2 regions of the Micromonospora sp. CA-246542 genome follow, and region 2 is predicted to be linked to the other one. Evidence: riboswitches for the same ligand, from Rfam matches in the RefSeq annotation. Region 2 holds a riboswitch; the other holds the start of a gene.
What was found. A riboswitch is a leader RNA that binds a small molecule or an ion and turns the genes downstream of it on or off. The one in region 2 is predicted to bind thiamine pyrophosphate.
Positions count from the first base shown of each region.

Region 1 (8,847 bases), 680 kb from region 2:
CTCCACCGCGCCCACCACGCCCAGCCGGTGGCCGCTCGTCGCGACCAGCACCGGATCGACGACGAGCTGGGGCAACCGGCCGTCCCGGGCGGCCTGAGCCACCACGTCGGCGACGGCCGGGGTGCCGAGCATCCCCGTCTTGACCGCGCCCACGGTGAAGTCGGCGAGCACGCTGTCCAACTGCTCCGCGACCGTGCGCGGTGGCAACGGCAGGACGGCGTCGACACCCCGGGTGTTCTGCGCGGTGACCGCCGTGAGGACACTCGTGCCGTACGCGCCGAGCGCCGCGAAGACCTTGAGGTCCGCCTGGATGCCCGCGCCGGCGCCGGAGTCGGAGCCGGCGATGGTTAACGTGGTTTTCGGGGTCACTGGCTTTCCTTCGTGGTCGCGGTTTCGGGCTGCGGCCGACCGTGCCCACTCCGGGCGGTCAGGCTTGATCCCTGCGTGGGCACGGTCGGCCGCAGCCCTGACCGGGGGACCTCCGTGCGCCCGTGCCGGCTTCTTTGAACCTTCTGGGTGATCGCCTCTTCGAAGGCGTTGCTCAGTTGGTGGGCTGTTTTCTTGGGGTTTTCTGCGCGCATGAGGGCGCCTAGCACTGCCACTCCGACGGCGCCTGCCTGCACGCAGGCGGTTACCTGTTCCGGAGTTTCGATGCCACCCAGCGCCAACAGGGGCACCGGGCTGACCTCGGCCAGCTTTCGTAGGCCGGCGGCTTCTAGGGGTGGGCCGTAGCCGGGTTTTGTTGTGGTGGGCCAGATTGGGGAGAGGGTGGCGTAGTGCTCGGTGGTGAGGCGGTTCAGTTCGATTTCGTTGTGGCAGGAACGGCCGACCAGGCGGGCCGGTGGCGGCGGGTACGGGCCGGCGGCCGGCAGGTGGACGGCATCGCCACCCAGTGGGTCGGGGCCGGCCACGATGAGGGTTCCGCCGACGTCGGCGAGGATCGCGCGTAGCTCGACGGCGAGGGCGGCGCGCTCGGCGCGGGGCAGGTCCTTCTCCCGCAGCACGACCCAGCGCACTCCCCCGGCGACCGCCCCCGCCACGACCCGTTCGAGACCGCTCCGGGCGACCAGCCGATCGGTCAACAGGACGACCCCCGACGGGACCGGCCCCGTCACAGGTTCGGTCTTCCCTCGTCGGGAGTGGACGCGAGGGCGTGGAAGCGTCGGGCGATCCGGCCCGCGCCCGCCGCGAGGCGGCCGGCCTCGACGGCGTACCGCATCGCCGTGGCCATCGCCACCGGGTCGGCGGCCCGCGTTACCGCGCTGGCCAGCAGGACGGCGTCGCAGCCCAGCTCCATGGCGAGCGCCGCGTCGGAGGCGGTGCCGATGCCGGCGTCGAGGATCACCGGCACGTCCACGCTCTGCCGGATCAGCCGGATGTGGTGCGGGTTGCCGATGCCGAGTCCCGAGCCGATCGGCGCTCCGGCGGGCATCACCGCGGCGCAGCCCACGTCGGCGAGGCGGCGGGCGAGCACCGGGTCGTCACTGGTGTACGGCAGCACCGTGAAACCGTCGGCGACGAGTTCCTCGGCGGCGCGGAGCAGCTCCACCCCGTCGGGCAGCAGCGTCCGCTCGTCGCCGATGACCTCCAATTTCACCCAGTCGGTGTCGAACGCGTCGCGCGCCAGCCGGGCCACCTTCACCGCCTCGGTCGCGGTGTGGCAGCCGGCGGTGTTCGGCAGCAGCCGTACGCCGCACCGGTCCAGCAGGTCCAGCAGCCCGCCTCCGGTGCCCGGCGCGGTGTCCACCCGGCGCAGCGCCAGCGTGACCAGTTCCGTGCCGGACGCCCGGATCGCCTGCTCCAGCACGTGCAGGTTGGCGGCTCCGCCGGTGCCGAGGATCAACCGCGAGCCGAACGTCTCCCCACCCAGTTCGAAGGGCACGCCGCTCACCCGCCCTGCGCGGCGGTGAGCACCTCGACGCGGTCGCCGTCGCGCAGTTCCGTGGCCGGCCAACCGGCCCGGGGCACCACCTCGCCGTTGACCGCGACCGCGACGCCACGCTGGTGCGGCGCGACGTCCTGGACCAGGTCGGCCACCGACGCGCCGCCGGGGACGCGGCGCCCGGCTCCGTTCACCGTCAGCTCCATCACTCCTCCTCGAAACTGCCTGTCGGCCCGGCGAACCGGTCGGCGCCGAAGCCGCTGAGCAGCGGGTCGGGCACTCCGGTGAGCACCAGGTCGGTGATCGCCTCGGCGGTGACCGGGGTCAGGACGATGCCGTGCCGGTGGTGCCCGGTGGCGGCCAGCACGTCCGGCCGGCCGGGCAGCGGCCCGAGGATCGGCGCGTTGTCCGGGGTGCCGGGGCGCAGCCCGGCGACGGCCTCCACCAGGTCGTACTCGGTCAGTTCGGGCAGCAGGTCGACGCCGGCGCGCAGCAGCCGCTGCACCGCGCCGGCGGTGACGGTGGTGTCCGACCGCTCCTCGACCGTCGCGCCGAGCACCACCTCGCCGTCGGCGCGGGGCACCAGGTACACGTGCTCGCCGTCGGCGTACCCCGGATCACGTGCCGGAAGCCCGGCGCGACGCCGCCGGGCGCGCGCAGCCGGAGGATCTGCCCCTTCACCGGCCGCACCGGCAGGCCGGTGAGGGCGGCCGCGCCGCAACCGGCCGCGACCACGGTAATCCCGGCGTCCACATCGGACAGCCGCCGGACCGGCCGCGGCACGAACGCCGCGCCGGCCCGCCGCGCGGCCGTGCGCAGCGCCGGCACCAGTCGCCGGGGATCGACCTGGTGGTCGGTAGGCGCGAGCGCGCCGCCGCGCACCCGGGGCGCGAGCGCCGGCTCGCGGTCGCGCAGCTCACTGGGGCGCAGCGGCGTCACCGGCAGATCCAGACCCTGTTGGTACGCCCACAGCCGGCGGGCCTCGGCCAGGTCGTCGCCGGTCAGCCCGACCATCAGGGTGCCCTCGGTCCGGTAGCCGATCGTGGCGTCGCTGGCCTCGGTCAGCTCGGCGGCGAACGCGGGCCAACGCGCGGCGGAGGCCACCAGCAGCTCGGTCAGTCGCCGTTCCCCGAAGTACGCCTCGGCGACCGGGGAGAGCATCCCGGCGGCGACGGCCGACGCCCCCGACCCGGGAGTCGGGTCGTGCACCTCGACGCGTAGTCCACGGGTGGCACAGCGCCACGCGATCGCCAGCCCGATCGGGCCCGCACCCACCACCGCCACGTCGGCGCGGGTCACGCCAGCGCCCGCAGCAGGTCGGCGGTCGCCCGCCCGGGATCGGCGGCCGAGGAGACCGCCCCGACCACGGCCACCCCGTACGCCCCGGCGGCGCGCAGCGCCGGCACCCGGTCGGCGGTCACTCCCCCGATCGCGATGACCGGCACGTCGACGGCGTCGACGACGTCGCGTACCCCGACGGACCCGATGGGTTCGGGCAGGCCGGCCTTGGTGCTGGTGGCGTGGCACGGGCCGACGCCGAGGTAGGTGGCCCCGGCGACGACCGCCTCGACCGCGCCGCGCGGCTCGCGGGCGGTGACGCCCAGCACGCCGGTGGGGCCGAGCACGTGCCGGGCCGCGGCGACCGGCAGGTCGTCGGCGCCGACGTGTCCACCGGCGGCGCCGACCGCCAGCGCCACGTGCAGTCGGTCGTTGACCAGGCACGTCGCCCCGTACGCCGCGCACAGCGCGAGCACCCGGGCGGCCAGGTCGTACGCCTCGCGGTCGGTGGCGGAGTCCTGGACCCGGACCTGCACGACGAGGTCGGCGCGGGCCGCCGCGAGGGCGGCCCGGACCACGGTGAGGGGATCGCGCCCGGGTCGGGTGTCGGTGATCAGATGCAGTCGTCCAAGGGACGGCACGGCAACGCTCCTCCCTGCGCCGGCATTACCCGGATCAGGTTCGACGGTCGGGGGCTGTCAGCCCCCCTCTCAGCCCGGTACACCGGGCTCCCGTGGGTTACTTGCGTGTCACCGTACGACAGTTCGGCCTCCTCTGCCAAGGGTGGGTCGTCGGCCCCCAGGCGGCGCATCGATCGGGGTGCTTTTTCCTGTCCTGTTCGGAATGTCGCCCGCCGTTGCAGAACCGTTACCCGCCGGCATCTTGCCGGACATCGATGCAGCAGAACTAATTTGTTCAGCGATTCGACAAAATGCCGGCGTGGACGCCTTGGCACGGCGTCCCCACCGGCTCCATCTGGGACGGTCTTCGGCGAGCCGGCCCCGCGATCCCTGTCCACCGCGACATTGGAGGCGGCGTGTCCCGTTCTCGTCGTGCCCGTTTACCACTCACCGCTACCCTGTTGTCCCTCGCGCTGACGTCGACGGCCCTCATCGGGTCCCCGGCGCAGGCGGCTCCGACCGGAGCGCAGATCCCCGCGCGAGACGTGCCTGTCGCGGCTCCGCTCTCCCAGGCGGTGCCGAAGGCGCCGAAGGCCGCAGCGGCCGACCCCTACTCCGTCCTGATCTTCTCGAAGACCGCCGGCTTCCGGCACGACGCCATCCCCACCGGCATCGCCGCCATCCAGCAGCTCGGCGCCACCAACGGCTTCACGGTGGACACCACCGAGGACGGCGCCGCGTTCAGCGACGCCAACCTCGCCAAGTACAAGGCCGTGATCTGGCTCTCCACCACCGGCGACGTTCTCAACGCCGACCAGCAGGCGGCCTTCGAGCGGTACGTGAAGGCCGGCGGCGGTTACGTCGGCGTCCACGCCGCCTCGGACACCGAGTACAGCTGGGCCTGGTACGGCGACCTGGTCGGCGCGTACTTCGCCAACCACCCCCAGAACCAGCAGGCCACCGTCAAGGTGGAGGACCCGGCCCACCCGTCCACCGCCGGACTGCCGGAACGCTGGTCCCGGTTCGACGAGTGGTACAACTTCCAGACCAACCCCCGGTCGGACGTGCACGTCCTGGCCAGCCTGGACGAGAAGAGCTACACCCCGGGCGCCGGCGCGATGGGCGCCGACCACCCGACGGCGTGGTGCCAGGACTTCGACGGTGGCCGCTCCTGGTACACCGGCGGCGGGCACACCCGTGAGTCGTACGCCGAGCCCGAGTTCCTCAAGCACCTGCTCGGCGGCATCCAGACGGCGGCCGGCGTGGTCGACGCCGACTGCGGCGCGTCGAAGACCTCCAACTTCGAGAAGGTCACGCTGGACAGCAACACCAGCAACCCGATGGAGCTGGACATCGCCCCCGACGGGCGGGTCTTCTACATCGAACGCGACGGTCGGGTGCAGATCATCAAGCCGGACACCGGCAACACCGTCACCGCCGTCGACCTGGACGTCTTCACCGGCAACGAGGACGGCCTGATCGGCATCCGGCTCGACCCGGACTTCGCCACCAACAAGTGGGTGTACCTGTACTACGCCCCGAACGACAACGTCACGCGGAACCTGCTGTCCCGGTTCACCGTAACCGGCGACACCATCGACCTGGCGAGCGAGAAGCAGGTGCTGCGGGTCGACACCCAGCGCAACACCTGCTGCCACGCGGGCGGCAGCATGACCTTCGACAGCGCCGGCAACCTGTACCTGGCCACCGGTGACAACACCAACCCGTTCGAGTCGAACGCGTACGCGCCGCTCGACGAGCGTCCGGGTCGCCAGGACTACGACTCGCAGCGCACGTCGGCCAACACGAACGACCTGCGCGGCAAGGTGCTCCGGATCCACCCGGAGGACAACGGCACGTACACCGTCCCGTCCGGCAACCTCTTCCCGGCGGGCACCGAGAAGACGCGTCCCGAGATCTACGCGATGGGCTTCCGCAACCCGTTCCGGATCGGCACCGACCCGAAGACCGACACGCTGTACGTCGGTGACTACGGGCCGGACGCCAACTCGAACAACCCGGACCGGGGCCCGCGGGGTCTGGTCGAGTGGAACGTCGTGACCCCCGGCAACTACGGCTGGCCGTACTGCACGGGCACGAACGAGGCGTACAACGACTACACGTTCCCGTCCGGCCCGAGCGGTCCGAAGTTCGACTGCGCCGCGCCGGTCAACAACTCGCCCAACAACACGGGCCTGACCAACCTCCCGCCGGTCGTCCCGGCCACCGTCGACTACGGCTACGCCGGTGACGCGCGGTACCCGGAGATCGGTGGCGGTGGCGCGCCGATGGGCGGCCCCGCCTACCGGTACGACGCCAACCTCAACTCGACCCGCAAGTGGCCGGCCTACTTCGACGGCAAGGCGCTGCTGGGCGAGTGGAACCAGAACAAGATGTACACGATGCAGATGACCGCCGACGGCAAGTCGTTGGTGGACATCAACCAGTTGCTCCCCGGCATGTCGATGATCCGGCCGATGGACTTCGAGTTCGGTCCGGACGGCGCGCTGTACCTGATCGAGTGGGGCAGCGGCTTCGGCGGCAACAACGACAACTCCGGGGTCTACCGGATCGACTACACCGCCGGTGACCGTGCGCCGATCGCGGCGGCGGCCGCCAACCCGACCTCGGGTCCGGCCCCGTTGACGGTGGAGTTCTCCAGCGCCGGCTCCCGGGACCCGGACGGTGGCACGCTCACCTACGCCTGGGCGTTCGGTGACGGGCAGACCTCCACCGAGGCCAACCCGACGCACACGTACGCCACGGCGGGCAACTACACCGCCCAGCTCACCGTGACCAACCCGAAGGGCCGCACGGCGGTGGCCAACGTACCGGTCACCGTGGGCAACACCGCGCCGACGGTGACCATCGAGTTCCCGCCGGACGGTGGCTTCTTCAACTGGGGTGACCAGGTCCGCTACACGGTCAAGGTGACCGACCCCGAGGACGGCCAGATCGACTGCACCAAGGTGAACCTCCAGGTGCTGCTCGGTCACGACGAGCACGCCCACCCGCTGGAGCAGCACACCGGCTGCACCGGCACGGTCCAGACGTCGCTCGCCTCCGGGCACGGCGCCGAGGCCAACGTGTTCGCGGTCTTCGAGGCCACCTACACCGACAAGGGCGGCGCGGGCGGTTCCGGCGCGCTCACCGGCCGGCAGATCGAGATCCTGCAGCCCAAGCAGAAGCAGGCCGAGTACTTCACCGCCACCGGGCGTACCCCGGTGAGCACGGGCGGCGGCGACGCCGGCGTGCAGCGCGAGGCCGCGACCGACACCGCCGGTGGCGGGCAGAGCATCGCGTTCATCGAGGACGGCGACTGGTGGTCGGTCGTTCCGGCGAACCTCACCAACATCACCGAGATCCGGTTCCGGGCCGCCTCGGCCGCCGCAGGCGGTCGGATCGAGGTCCACGCCGGTGCGGTCGACGGACCGGTCGTGGCCACGGCCACCGTTCCGGCGACCGGCGGGTGGCAGACGTACACGGACGTGAGCGCGCCGGTGACCGGTGCCGCGAGCGGCGGGCTGTACTTCGTGGCCCGCGACCCGAACGGCGGAACGGGTTCGCTGTTCAACGTCAACTGGATGGACTTCGTCGGTCGCGGCGTCACCGAGAACGGGCCGCCGGTGGTCACCGCCACCGCGACCCCGACCACGGGCACCGTGCCGCTCACCGTCGCCTTCGACGGCACGGCCACCGACGCCGAGGGTGACACCCCGCTGACGTACGCCTGGGACTTCGGTGACGGCGGTACGGCGTCCACCCTGGACGCCAGCCACACGTACACCAGCGTCGGTGCCTTCACGGCCACCCTCACGGTGACCGACAGCAAGGGCGCCAAGTCGTACGCCACGGTGCCGGTGCGGGTCAACGCTCCGGACACGTCCTGCCTCGGGGCGCGTTCGGACGACTTCAACGGCAACACGCTGGACAAGAGCCGGTGGACCACCGTGGTCCGGGAGAACCAGCTCTACTCGCTCAGCGGCGGCGCGCTGAAGCTGCCCACCGCGGTGGGTGACCTCTACGGCGCCCGCAACGACGCCACCAACCTGGTGCTCCAGCCGGCGCCGACCGGCGCCTGGGAGATGACCACCAAGGTCACCCTCCCGGTGACGGCCAACTACCAGCAGGCCGGCCTGCTGGTGTACGGCGACGACGACAACTACGCCAAGGTGGACCTGCTCTACAACGGCAGCCGTCGGGTGGAGTTCATCCGGGAGACGGCGGCCACGCCGCGCAACGACGCTGCCGACGCCACCAACGCACCGGCCGGTGACACCGTGTACCTGCGGATCACCAGCGACGGGACGAACCTGACCGCGGCCACCTCGGGCGACGGGCAGACGTTCACCACGGTCGGCCGCTCGGCCGCGCTGGCCGGCATCACCAACCCGCGGATCGGGGTGTTCGCCCTCAACGGCGGCACCGAGGCCCCGGTGGTGGACGCCGCGTTCGACTCGTTCGTGGTCACGCCGGACGCTCCGGCCGGCCCGGTCGACCCGTCGGACGAGTTCACCGGCACCACGCTGGACAAGTGCCGGTGGGACGCCATCGTTCGGGAGGACCCGAACGGCTACCGGGTGACCGACGGCGCGCTGCGGATCGACGTGCCGAACGGTGACATCTACGGCACCGACAACACCGGTCCGAAGAACTTCATCCTCCAGACCGCGCCCTCGGGCGACTGGACCCTGGAGACCAAGGTCGACGGCAGTCTGCTGAACGAGCAGTACCAGCAGGCCGGTCTGCTCGTGCAGGCCGACGACGACAACTACCTGAAGTTCGACTTCATCGCCGACAACACGGCCGGCTCGGCGGTGACGCGGCGGATCGAGTTCCGCAGCGAGATCGCCGGGACGGTGCAGAGCCCGCAGCCGGAGGCGACGAGCCTCACCTCGGCGGTGTGGTACCTGCGCCTGGCCCGGGTGGGCGACACCTTCACCGCGTCGTACTCGGCCGACGGGACGACCTGGACCACGCTGGAGGCACTGACCAACAGCGCGGTGGGCGCCACCCCGAAGGTGGGTCTCTTCACCCTCGGCGCCAACCAGACGGCGTCGAAGACGG
Region 1 is NZ_CP192040.1:6,271,461-6,280,307, forward strand. It holds gene thiD (bifunctional hydroxymethylpyrimidine kinase/phosphomethylpyrimidine kinase) at 1-369, opposite strand, end outside; gene ACQP0N_RS29070 (thiamine phosphate synthase) at 366-1,115, opposite strand; gene ACQP0N_RS29075 (thiazole synthase) at 1,112-1,891, opposite strand; gene thiS (sulfur carrier protein ThiS) at 1,888-2,088, opposite strand; partial or broken gene thiO (glycine oxidase ThiO) at 2,088-3,181, opposite strand; gene thiE (thiamine phosphate synthase) at 3,178-3,801, opposite strand; TPP riboswitch at 3,796-3,905, opposite strand; gene ACQP0N_RS29095 (ThuA domain-containing protein) at 4,197-8,847, shown strand, end outside.
Region 1: it holds a riboswitch for thiamine pyrophosphate, as region 2 does, so the genes downstream of both, thiE (thiamine phosphate synthase) here and ACQP0N_RS25870 (ECF transporter S component) in region 2, are expected to answer to the same signal.

Region 2 (8,847 bases):
CCCGCGCCTCTGTCCCTGCCTACGCCGCGCCGATGTCCCCGCCCCGCCCCGCCCCGCCCCGTCGATCATGGAGTTGCGGTGGGTAACAAAACGCTAGCCAAGACCCGAAAACGGGCACCACAAGTCCGTGATCGACGAGAGGTCGGGCGGCGATCGCCCGCGATCTTGCACTTTCTGTGGTGACTTAAGGGGCGTATTACCCTGAATCGGCGACTGAAAGTGCAAGATCGGCGCGACTGGGGGTGTGGTGGGTGCTCGGGTCCGCCAGGGTGGGGCCGTTAAGGTCGTCGGGTGTTCTACTTCCTGATCGTCATCGCCGTACTGCTGCTCGGCTACGCCGCCGTCCTGGTCTCCTTCGTCCGCCGGGGCAAGAAGATTCCACCTGCGGCGTACCTCGCCCTGGCCGGGCTCAACGGTCTGATCCTGGCCGGGGTGCTGGCCTGGGCGGTCGCCCGCTGACACACCACGCCACAAGATCGTGCTCGAACCAGGAAGTAGTGGCCTCGCCGTCGGACGGATGCCACTAGATCCAGGATCGAGCACGATCTTGCGCCGCGACCAGCGAGCGCCGCGACCAGCGACCGGCGAGCGCCGCGACCAGCGAGCGCCGCGACCAGCGAGCGCCGCGACCAGCGACCGGCGCGAGCGGCGACCGGCGCGACCAGCGACCGGCGCGAGCGGCGACCGGCGCGAGCGCGCGGCGGGTTACGGCTTCGGGGGGATGCGGCGGCGGACGTCCTCGGCGGTGGACGGGCCGGGCTCCCAGCGGGCCACCCAGGGCAGTTCGGCGGACGGGGTGACGACGCCCTCCTCCACGCTCGCGTAGCGGCCCGCGAGGATCCGCTTGGCGGCGGCGGTGTCGACCGAGTCGGTGTTGTCCCAGAGGGCGGCGAACAGGGCGTCCACCCGAACGCGGGCCTGCCGGCAGAACAGGTCGGCCAGTTCGACGTTCTCCGGGTGGGTGTCACGTTCGGCGGTCGCTCGCACGCAGACGGCGGACATGGCGAACAGCTCCGCGCCGATGTCCACGATGCGCCCGAGGAACGCCTGCTTGCGCTCCATCTTTCCCTGCCAGCGCGACATCGCGTAGAACGTCGAACGGGCCAGCTTGCGCGAGGAGCGTTCCACCTGGCGCAGGTGGCCGGCGAGGGGGCCGAACTCGGCGTACGCCGATGGGCTCTGGCCCTTGCCGACCGTGAGGGTCGGCAGCCACCGCGCGTAGAACGCTCCCGCCCGGGCGCCGGCGCGGGCCTTGCGGCCGATCCCCGCCTCCGGGTCGATGATGTCGCCGGCCACCGACAGGTGGGCGTCGACGGCCTCCCGGGCGATCAGCAGGTGCATGATCTCGGTGGAGCCCTCGAAGATCCGGTTGATGCGCAGGTCGCGGAGCACCTGCTCGACGTTGGCCGGGCGTTCGCCCCGGGCGGCCAACGAGTCGGCGGTCTCGTAGCCGCGCCCACCCCGGATCTGGACCAGCTCGTCGGCGATCTTCCAGGCCATCTCGCTGGCGTAGAGCTTGACCAGCGCGGCCTCGATCCGGATGTCGTTGCGGTCGTCGTCGGCGAGCAGGCAGCACAGGTCGAGCATGGTCTCCATGCCGTACGTGGTCGCGGCGATGAAGGAGAGCTTCTGGGCGACGGCCTCGTGCTCGCCCACCGGCCGTCCCCACTGGACGCGGTCGGCGGCCCATCCCCGGGCCACGTGCAGCGCCCACTTGCCGGCGCCCACGCACATGGCCGGCAGCGAGAGCCGGCCGGTGTTCAGCGTGGTCAGGGCGATTTTGAGGCCCTTGCCCTCGCCGCCGATGACGTTCTCGGCGGGTACGAACACGTCGTGGAAGCGGGTCAGACTGTTTTCCAGGCCGCGCAGGCCGACGAACTCGTTGCGCCGTTCCACGGTGATACCGGCGCTGTCACCGTCCACCACGAACGCGGTGATGCCACCGCGTCGACCGTCGGCGGCGGGCACCCGGGCCATCACCACCAGAAGGGTGGCCACGGTGCCGTTGGTGGCCCAGAGTTTCACGCCGTTGAGCCGGTAGCCGGTGCCGTCGTCGGTCGGTTCGGCGGTGGTGGCGAGCCGGGCCGGGTCGGAGCCGACGTCCGGCTCGGTGAGCAGGAACGCGGAGACCTCACCGGCGGCGAGTCGGGGCAGGAAGCGCTGCTTCTGCTCGGCGGTGCCGAACATCTTCAGCGGTTGCGGCACGCCGATCGACTGGTGGGCCGAGAGCAGCGCCCCGATCGCCGGGCTGGCCGAGCCGGCCAGCATCAGGGCCCGGCAGTAGTGCAGGTTGCTCAGCCCGAGGCCGCCGTACTTCCGGTCGATCTTCATGCCGAACGCGCCGAGGTCGGCGAGGCCGTGGAAGACGGAGTCGGGGATGGAGGCGTCCCGCTCGATGGCCGCGCCGTCCACCTCGGAGGTGATGAAGGAGCGCAGCTGGTCGAGGAACTCCTCGGCGCGGGCCACGTCGTCCGGGTCGGACCGCGGCCACGGGTCGATGAGGTCGAGCCGGAACCGGCCGAGGAACAGTTCCTTGCCGAAGCTGGGACGGTCCCAGGTGGACTCGCGGGCGGCCTCGGCGACCCTGCGGGCCTCCTTCTCGGAGACCTGGCCCGCCTCGGCGGGCAGCGGCGCGGCGGTGCCGGCCGAGGCACCGGGTTCGGGGGCAGGACCGGATTCGGGGCCGTCCGGTGCCGGTCGGCCGTCCTGTGTCGTGGTCACGGCTGCCCCCTCGAAGCTCGGTGCGGCTGCTCAACGTGTGCGACTAACGCCACGCTACCCCCGGTTGTTACCCAGGGGTAGCGTGGCGTGAACATCGACGGAGGTCAGCCGACGGTGGGCGTCTCCGGGTCGTCGTCCTCGTCGTCGATGTCGTCGTCACCCCAGTTGCGCCGGGCGAACGGCAGGAGCACCCAGAAGACGAGGAACCAGAGCCCGGCCAGCGCGCTCAACACGAAGGCGATCGGCCGGTCCAGCACGAAGTCGGTGATCAGCAGCACCGCGCTGACCATGGCGATCAGCATGAAGGCGAGGCCGCCGGTCGCCATGCGGTGCGCGAACCGCACCAGTTCCGGCTTGCGCCCCTGGCGGAACAGCGCCCGGTGGAACGCCACCGGCGAAATGATCATCGCGGTGGCGGCGGCCGCGGCAAGCAGGGCGACGATGTAGACGTCGCGCTGGAACTCGCTGGTCCGGGTGAAGCCGTTGCTGAACGGCAGGGTGAGCAGGAAGGCGAAGAGGATCTGCACGCCGGTCTGGGCGACCCGCAACTCCTGGAGTAGATCGGCGAAGTTGCGCTGCCAGCGTTGCTTCTCGGTCTCCTTGGACACGCGCTACCTCCGGTAAGACGGTACTGCCGACGGTCCTGGCCGCCGGCAGCAACGCCAATGCCCCACACGACCGAGCGCGAAACAGGCTCACGACACCTGCCGTTCATCGCGCGGCAACGTCAGGAACCGCGACGGATCCGTCCGGCGTACCGGGCCTCCAGCGCGTTGTTGTGCGCGTCCCCGTCCGGGATGTTCGCCGACAGGTAGACCGGGGGCCGCTCACCCACCGCGAGCAGCCGAGCCACCACCTCCACGGTGATCTGCTGAGCCAGCAGCGCGGCCGTGATCGAGGAGACCGCGCCGACCGCGCCCCCGTCGGGCAACGGCAGCGTCGCGTCGCCGTACGGGGCGCCGTTGTCGAGCACCACGTCGGCGAGGTCGGCCAGCTTGCGCCCGGACGGGTGGCGGGAGCTCATCCGGCCGGAGTGCTGTGCGGAGGTGATCGCCACCAGCTTGTGGCCCCGTTCCTTGAGCAGCGTGGCGAACTCGACCATCGCGCCGTTGACCCCGGAGTTCGAGGCGAGCACGAAGATGTCGGAGGGCCGTACGGGAGCCAACGCCCAGAGCCGGTGCGCCACCGCCGGGTCCCGTTCCAGTAGCGGCCCGAGCACGTCGGCCGGCTCGCCGCCGAGCAGCACCAGGTCCCGCAGGGCGATCCGGTTGGTGGGTACCAGCCCGCCGGCCCGGCCGGCGATCTCCATGGCGAGGGCCTCCGAGTGCCCGGTGCCAAAGGCGTGCACCACCCCGTCGGCGCGTACCGCGTCGGCGATCAGGTCGGCGGCCCGGCCCACGGCCTCGGCCTGGCTGGCGGCCACCCGGGACATCGTCTCGGTCACCACCCTCAGGTAGTCCTCGGCGCTCACCGGCTCGCCAGGTGACTGACCACGAACCGTCATACGTCCTCCGTCCGTCTGTTGCGGGCGAACCACCGCACCGCGAAGTCGACCGCCGCCCGCTGGCGTACCAACCTCGCCGTCCCGGCGCCCACCGGACCGACGCGGACCACCGTCGTTTCGTCGAGGTCGCGGCCCAGCGCGCCGAAGTCGCTCCCGTCGATCCGGACGTCCTGCCACCACACCCATTCGCGGCCACCGTCGGCGGTCCGCACCGCCGCGCCCAGTCGCTCGCGGACGAGGGCGGGACGGCGGTACTCGGCCAGGTGCAGCGAGGTGTTGACGCTGTGGTCGACCCCGAGCAGCAGCACGTCGGCGTCCAGGTCGTAGAGCCGGGCCAGCGGTGAGACCTCGCCGAGCATGTCGGCCAAGGCGTGCCCGGCGACCACCCGCTCGGCCGTCGGGCCGAGCGCCGCGAACGACACGTGGGGGTGCGTGCTGCGGAGTGCTCCCGGCCAGCAGCGGACCGTCTCGGCGAGGACGCCCATGTAGCGGCTCGGCGTGACCGCCGGGTCGAAGCCGGGCATCTCGGCGCGGATCAGCGGCCACCAGTCCACCGGCACCGGCGGGTTGCGCCACTGCGCGGGGTCGCTGTTGTCGGGGGTGTGGGTGGGCACCGCGATCGTGCCGTCCGGGCCGAGCGCGTCACGCAGGGCGAGCACCAGCGCCTGCGGCCCGCCGCAGACGTAGCCCAGCGGACGCATCCCGGCGTGCACCAGCACCGTCGATCCGGGGCGTACGCCCAGCAGCCGGAGTTGCGCGGCGATCGACCGGCGGGTGCCCGGCCCGCCGACGGGAACGGTCACGGCTCTCCTCCGCCCGGCACGGCTCAGGCCGTCCCGGCGACCCGCGCCAGGACCGCCTCGGCCAGCGCGGCGGGCGCGGCGTCCGGGATCCAGTGGCTCACCCCGGCCAGGGGTACGAAGCGATAGTCGCCGGTCACGTGGGCGGCGCACGCCTCGGCGGCGGTCCGGCCGATCGCGACGTCCCGGTCGCTCCACACGTAGGTGGTCGGTACGGCGACCGGGCCGACGGCGGCCAGGTCGGCGCGGGACATGGCCCGGTACCAGTTCAGAGCGGCGGTGAGCGCGCCCGGCTCGCGCATCGGCTCGGCGTAGCGGTTGACCCGGGTGGCGTCGCCCACCCCGCCCAGCAGCTTGCGCAGCGCTGTCGCGTGCCAAGCGAGCAGCACCTTCTCGGCCTTGCCCGGCTTGCGGAACAGCGCGATGTACGACGACCGGGCCTTCTGCTGGCCGTCCGTGGCGAGCGCGTGTGCCATGGCCGCCGGATGCGGCACCGACACCGCCGTCAACGTACGGACCCGCTGCGGGTGCGCGGCGGCCACCGCCCAGGCCACGACCGCGCCCCAGTCGTGGCCGACGAGGTGCACGGCGTCCAGACCGAGCGCGTCGAGTACCGCGACCGCGTCGGCGACCAGCTCGGGAATCCGGTACCCCGCCACCTCGGCGGGGCGCGCGCCCGGCGAGTAGCCCCGCTGGTCGAGGGCGTACGTGCGCAGGCCGGCGGCGTGCAGCGGCGGGACGACCTCGTCCCACTCGCCGCTGTGCTGCGGAAACCCGTGCAGCAGCAGGACGGGGACGCCGTCGGACGGGCCGCCGGTGCGTACCTCGAATGTCAGACTCCGCGCGTCGACCTGCATGATCGTCAGCCTACCCAGCCGTCGTCGCGTCGACCCGGATGCGCCGGCCGCGGGGACGCCCTGCTGGGCTGTTACCCCTGGTCGGTGCTAGCGTCAGCGAGACAACTTCACATCCGACAGGGGAGCGCACAGCGCTGAGAGTGCGGGCACGCCCGCAGACCCTCGAACCTGATCTGGGTAATGCCAGCGCAGGGAGTTCGGTCGACCTCCAGCCGCGCCGTGGGTCCGGTGCCACCGGACGCGCGGCGTGCGTCTTCTCCTGGTTCGTTTCACTGAACTGGGAGCACAGCATGGACAACACCACCAACCGTTGGCGCACGATCGACATCGTGGTCGCCTCGGTGATCGCCGTCGCCTTCGGCGTCATCTTCTGGGCCTGGGGCCTGGTCTGGAGCGCCACCGAGGGCGCGTTCGCCTTCTTCCCGCCGGCCCAGACGCTGATCTACGGCGTGTGGCTGATGCCGGCCGTGGTCGGCGGGCTGGTCATCCGCAAGCCCGGCGCCGCGCTCTACTGCGAGACGGTGGCCGCGGTCGTGTCCGCGCTGCTGGGCAGCCAGTGGGCCGGCACGGTCATCCCGCAGGGCATCGTGCAGGGCATCGGGGCCGAGCTGGCGTTCGCCGCCTTCCGGTACCGGTCGTACCGGCTGCCGACCGCCGTGCTGGCCGGCGCGCTGACCGGCCTCAGCGCGGCCCTGTTCGACTTCTTCGTCTGGAACGCCGAGTACGCGCTTGGCGACTACCGCATCCCGTACGCGCTGCTCACCATCGTCAGCGCCACGATCATCGCGGGCGTCGGCGGCTGGGCGCTCACCCGCGCTCTGGCCAACACCGGCGCCTTGGACCGCCTCCCATCAGGCCGAACCCGCGCGCTGGTCTGACGCTGTCCCGTCCGACCCTGTCCCGCCCGACCCGGCCTCGTTGATCAAGAGGTTCGCGTCACCGCGAGGCGAAATTCTGACGCGAACCTCTTGATCAACAGGGGGACGATCCGGGAGGAGGGGTTGTGGGGGTACTGCTGCGGGATTTTGGGTGGCGGCACGCCGGGCGGCGGGCCTGGGCGCTGCGCGGGGTTGATCTCCGGGTGGAGGACGGGGAGCGAGTGCTGCTGCTCGGGCCCTCCGGGGCCGGCAAGAGCACCCTGCTCGCCGCGCTCGCCGGGCTGCTCCCGGAGGACTCCGGTGAGCAGGAGGGCACCGTCGAGATCGACGGGCTCGACCCGCGCAAGGGCCGGGAACGGGTCGGCATCGTCTTTCAGGACCCGCAGACCCAGTTGGTCATGGCACGCAGCGGCGACGACGTCGCGTTCGGGTTGGAGAACCGGGGCGTACCCACGGATGAGATCTGGCCGCGCGTCGACGAGGCGCTGCGGCGCGTCGGCTTCCCGTACCCCCGCGACCGCAACACGGCCGCCCTCTCCGGCGGCGAGCAGCAGCGCCTCGCCCTGGCCGGCGCGCTGGCGCTGCGGCCCGGCCTGCTGCAGCTCGACGAGCCGACCGCCAACCTCGACCCGGACGGCGCCGCCCTGGTCCGGGGCGCCGTGGCGGGCGCGCTGGACGCCGACACCACCCTGATCCTCGTCGAACACCGGGTGGCCGAGGCGTTGCCGCTGGTCGACCGGGTGGTCGTCCTGGAGCCTGGCGGCGGCATCCGCGCGGACGGGCCACCCGACGCGGTCTTCGCCACGCACGGCGACGCCCTCGCCGCCGAGGGCGTCTGGGTGCCCGGTCACCCCATCGCGCCGCGCCGGGCCACCGCCGCCGCCGGCGACGTGCTGCTCACCGCCGACCGGCTCGGCCTGCCGTCGCGGCTGGGGCCCACCGATCTGACGGTACGCGCCGGAGAGGCCCTCGCCGTACGAGGACCGAACGGTGCCGGCAAGTCGACCCTGGCGCTGCTGCTCGGCGGGCTGCTCAAACCGGGCACCGGCCGGGTCACCGCCTCGGCCGAGCTGGCCGGCGTCCACCATCGCACTCCCCCGCACCGCTGGCGCGCGCCCACGCTGGCGCGGCGCATCGGGTCGGTCTTTCAGGACCCGGAGCACCAGTTCGTCACCGGCACCGTCTTCGACGAGCTGGCGCTCGGCCCACGCCGGACGGGTCAACCCGAGGCAGCGGTCAAGGAGACGGTGGCCGGACTACTCGAGCGGTTACGACTGACCCGGCTCGCGGCGGCCAACCCGTACACCCTCTCCGGTGGGGAGGCGCGACGCCTCAGCGTGGCGACGGCCCTGGCCACCGCGCCACGCCTGCTGATCTGCGACGAACCCACCTTCGGCCAGGACCGGCGGACCTGGGGCGAGCTGGTCGACCTCTTCGCCGACCTGCGCGACGCCGGGCACGGCGTCGTCAGCGTCACCCACGACCCGGACTTCGTCGCCGCGCTCGCCGACCGCACCGTCACCCTGGAGCGGTCGTGAGCGCGGCGGCGCGCAACCGTCACCTCGGAGCGATCGTGAACGCGGCGGCGCGCCGCTACCGACGCCGCAGCGCCGAACAGGAGCCACGCCCATGATCAGCATCGAGCCGGTCGCCCGGCCCGGAGCACCGCTGGCCCGCCGGAACCCGGTGGCGAAGCTCGCCGCCGCGCTGGTCTTCTCGTTCGCCCTGCTGGCCACGCTCGACCCGGTGGCGCCCGCGGTCGCCATCGCCGTAGAACTCGCCGTGCTGCCGCTGTTCGGCCTGCGCTACCGGGTACTGGCCCGGCGGGCGCTGCCGCTGCTGCTCAGCGCCGTCGGCATTCTGGTCACGCTGGTGCTCTTCGCCGCCGACCAGTCCGGCCGCGTCCTGCTGCACGCCGGGCCGGTGCTGGTGAGTACCGGCGTGCTGCTCACCGCTCTCGGCCTGGTGCTGCGGATCTTCGCGGTGGCCCTGCCCGGGGTGATCGTCTTCGCCACCACCGACCCGACCGACCTGGCGGACGCGCTGATCCAGAACGCGAAGGCGCCGGCGCGGTTCGCCATCGGGGC
Region 2 is NZ_CP192040.1:5,592,479-5,601,325, forward strand. It holds gene ACQP0N_RS25840 (hypothetical protein) at 292-459, shown strand; gene ACQP0N_RS25845 (acyl-CoA dehydrogenase family protein) at 706-2,721, opposite strand; gene ACQP0N_RS25850 (DUF6328 family protein) at 2,826-3,329, opposite strand; gene ACQP0N_RS25855 (sugar isomerase domain-containing protein) at 3,449-4,225, opposite strand; gene ACQP0N_RS25860 (aminoglycoside N(3)-acetyltransferase) at 4,222-5,028, opposite strand; gene ACQP0N_RS25865 (alpha/beta fold hydrolase) at 5,052-5,882, opposite strand; TPP riboswitch at 5,991-6,095, shown strand; gene ACQP0N_RS25870 (ECF transporter S component) at 6,173-6,760, shown strand; gene ACQP0N_RS25875 (ABC transporter ATP-binding protein) at 6,886-8,298, shown strand; gene ACQP0N_RS25880 (energy-coupling factor transporter transmembrane component T family protein) at 8,390-8,847, shown strand, end outside.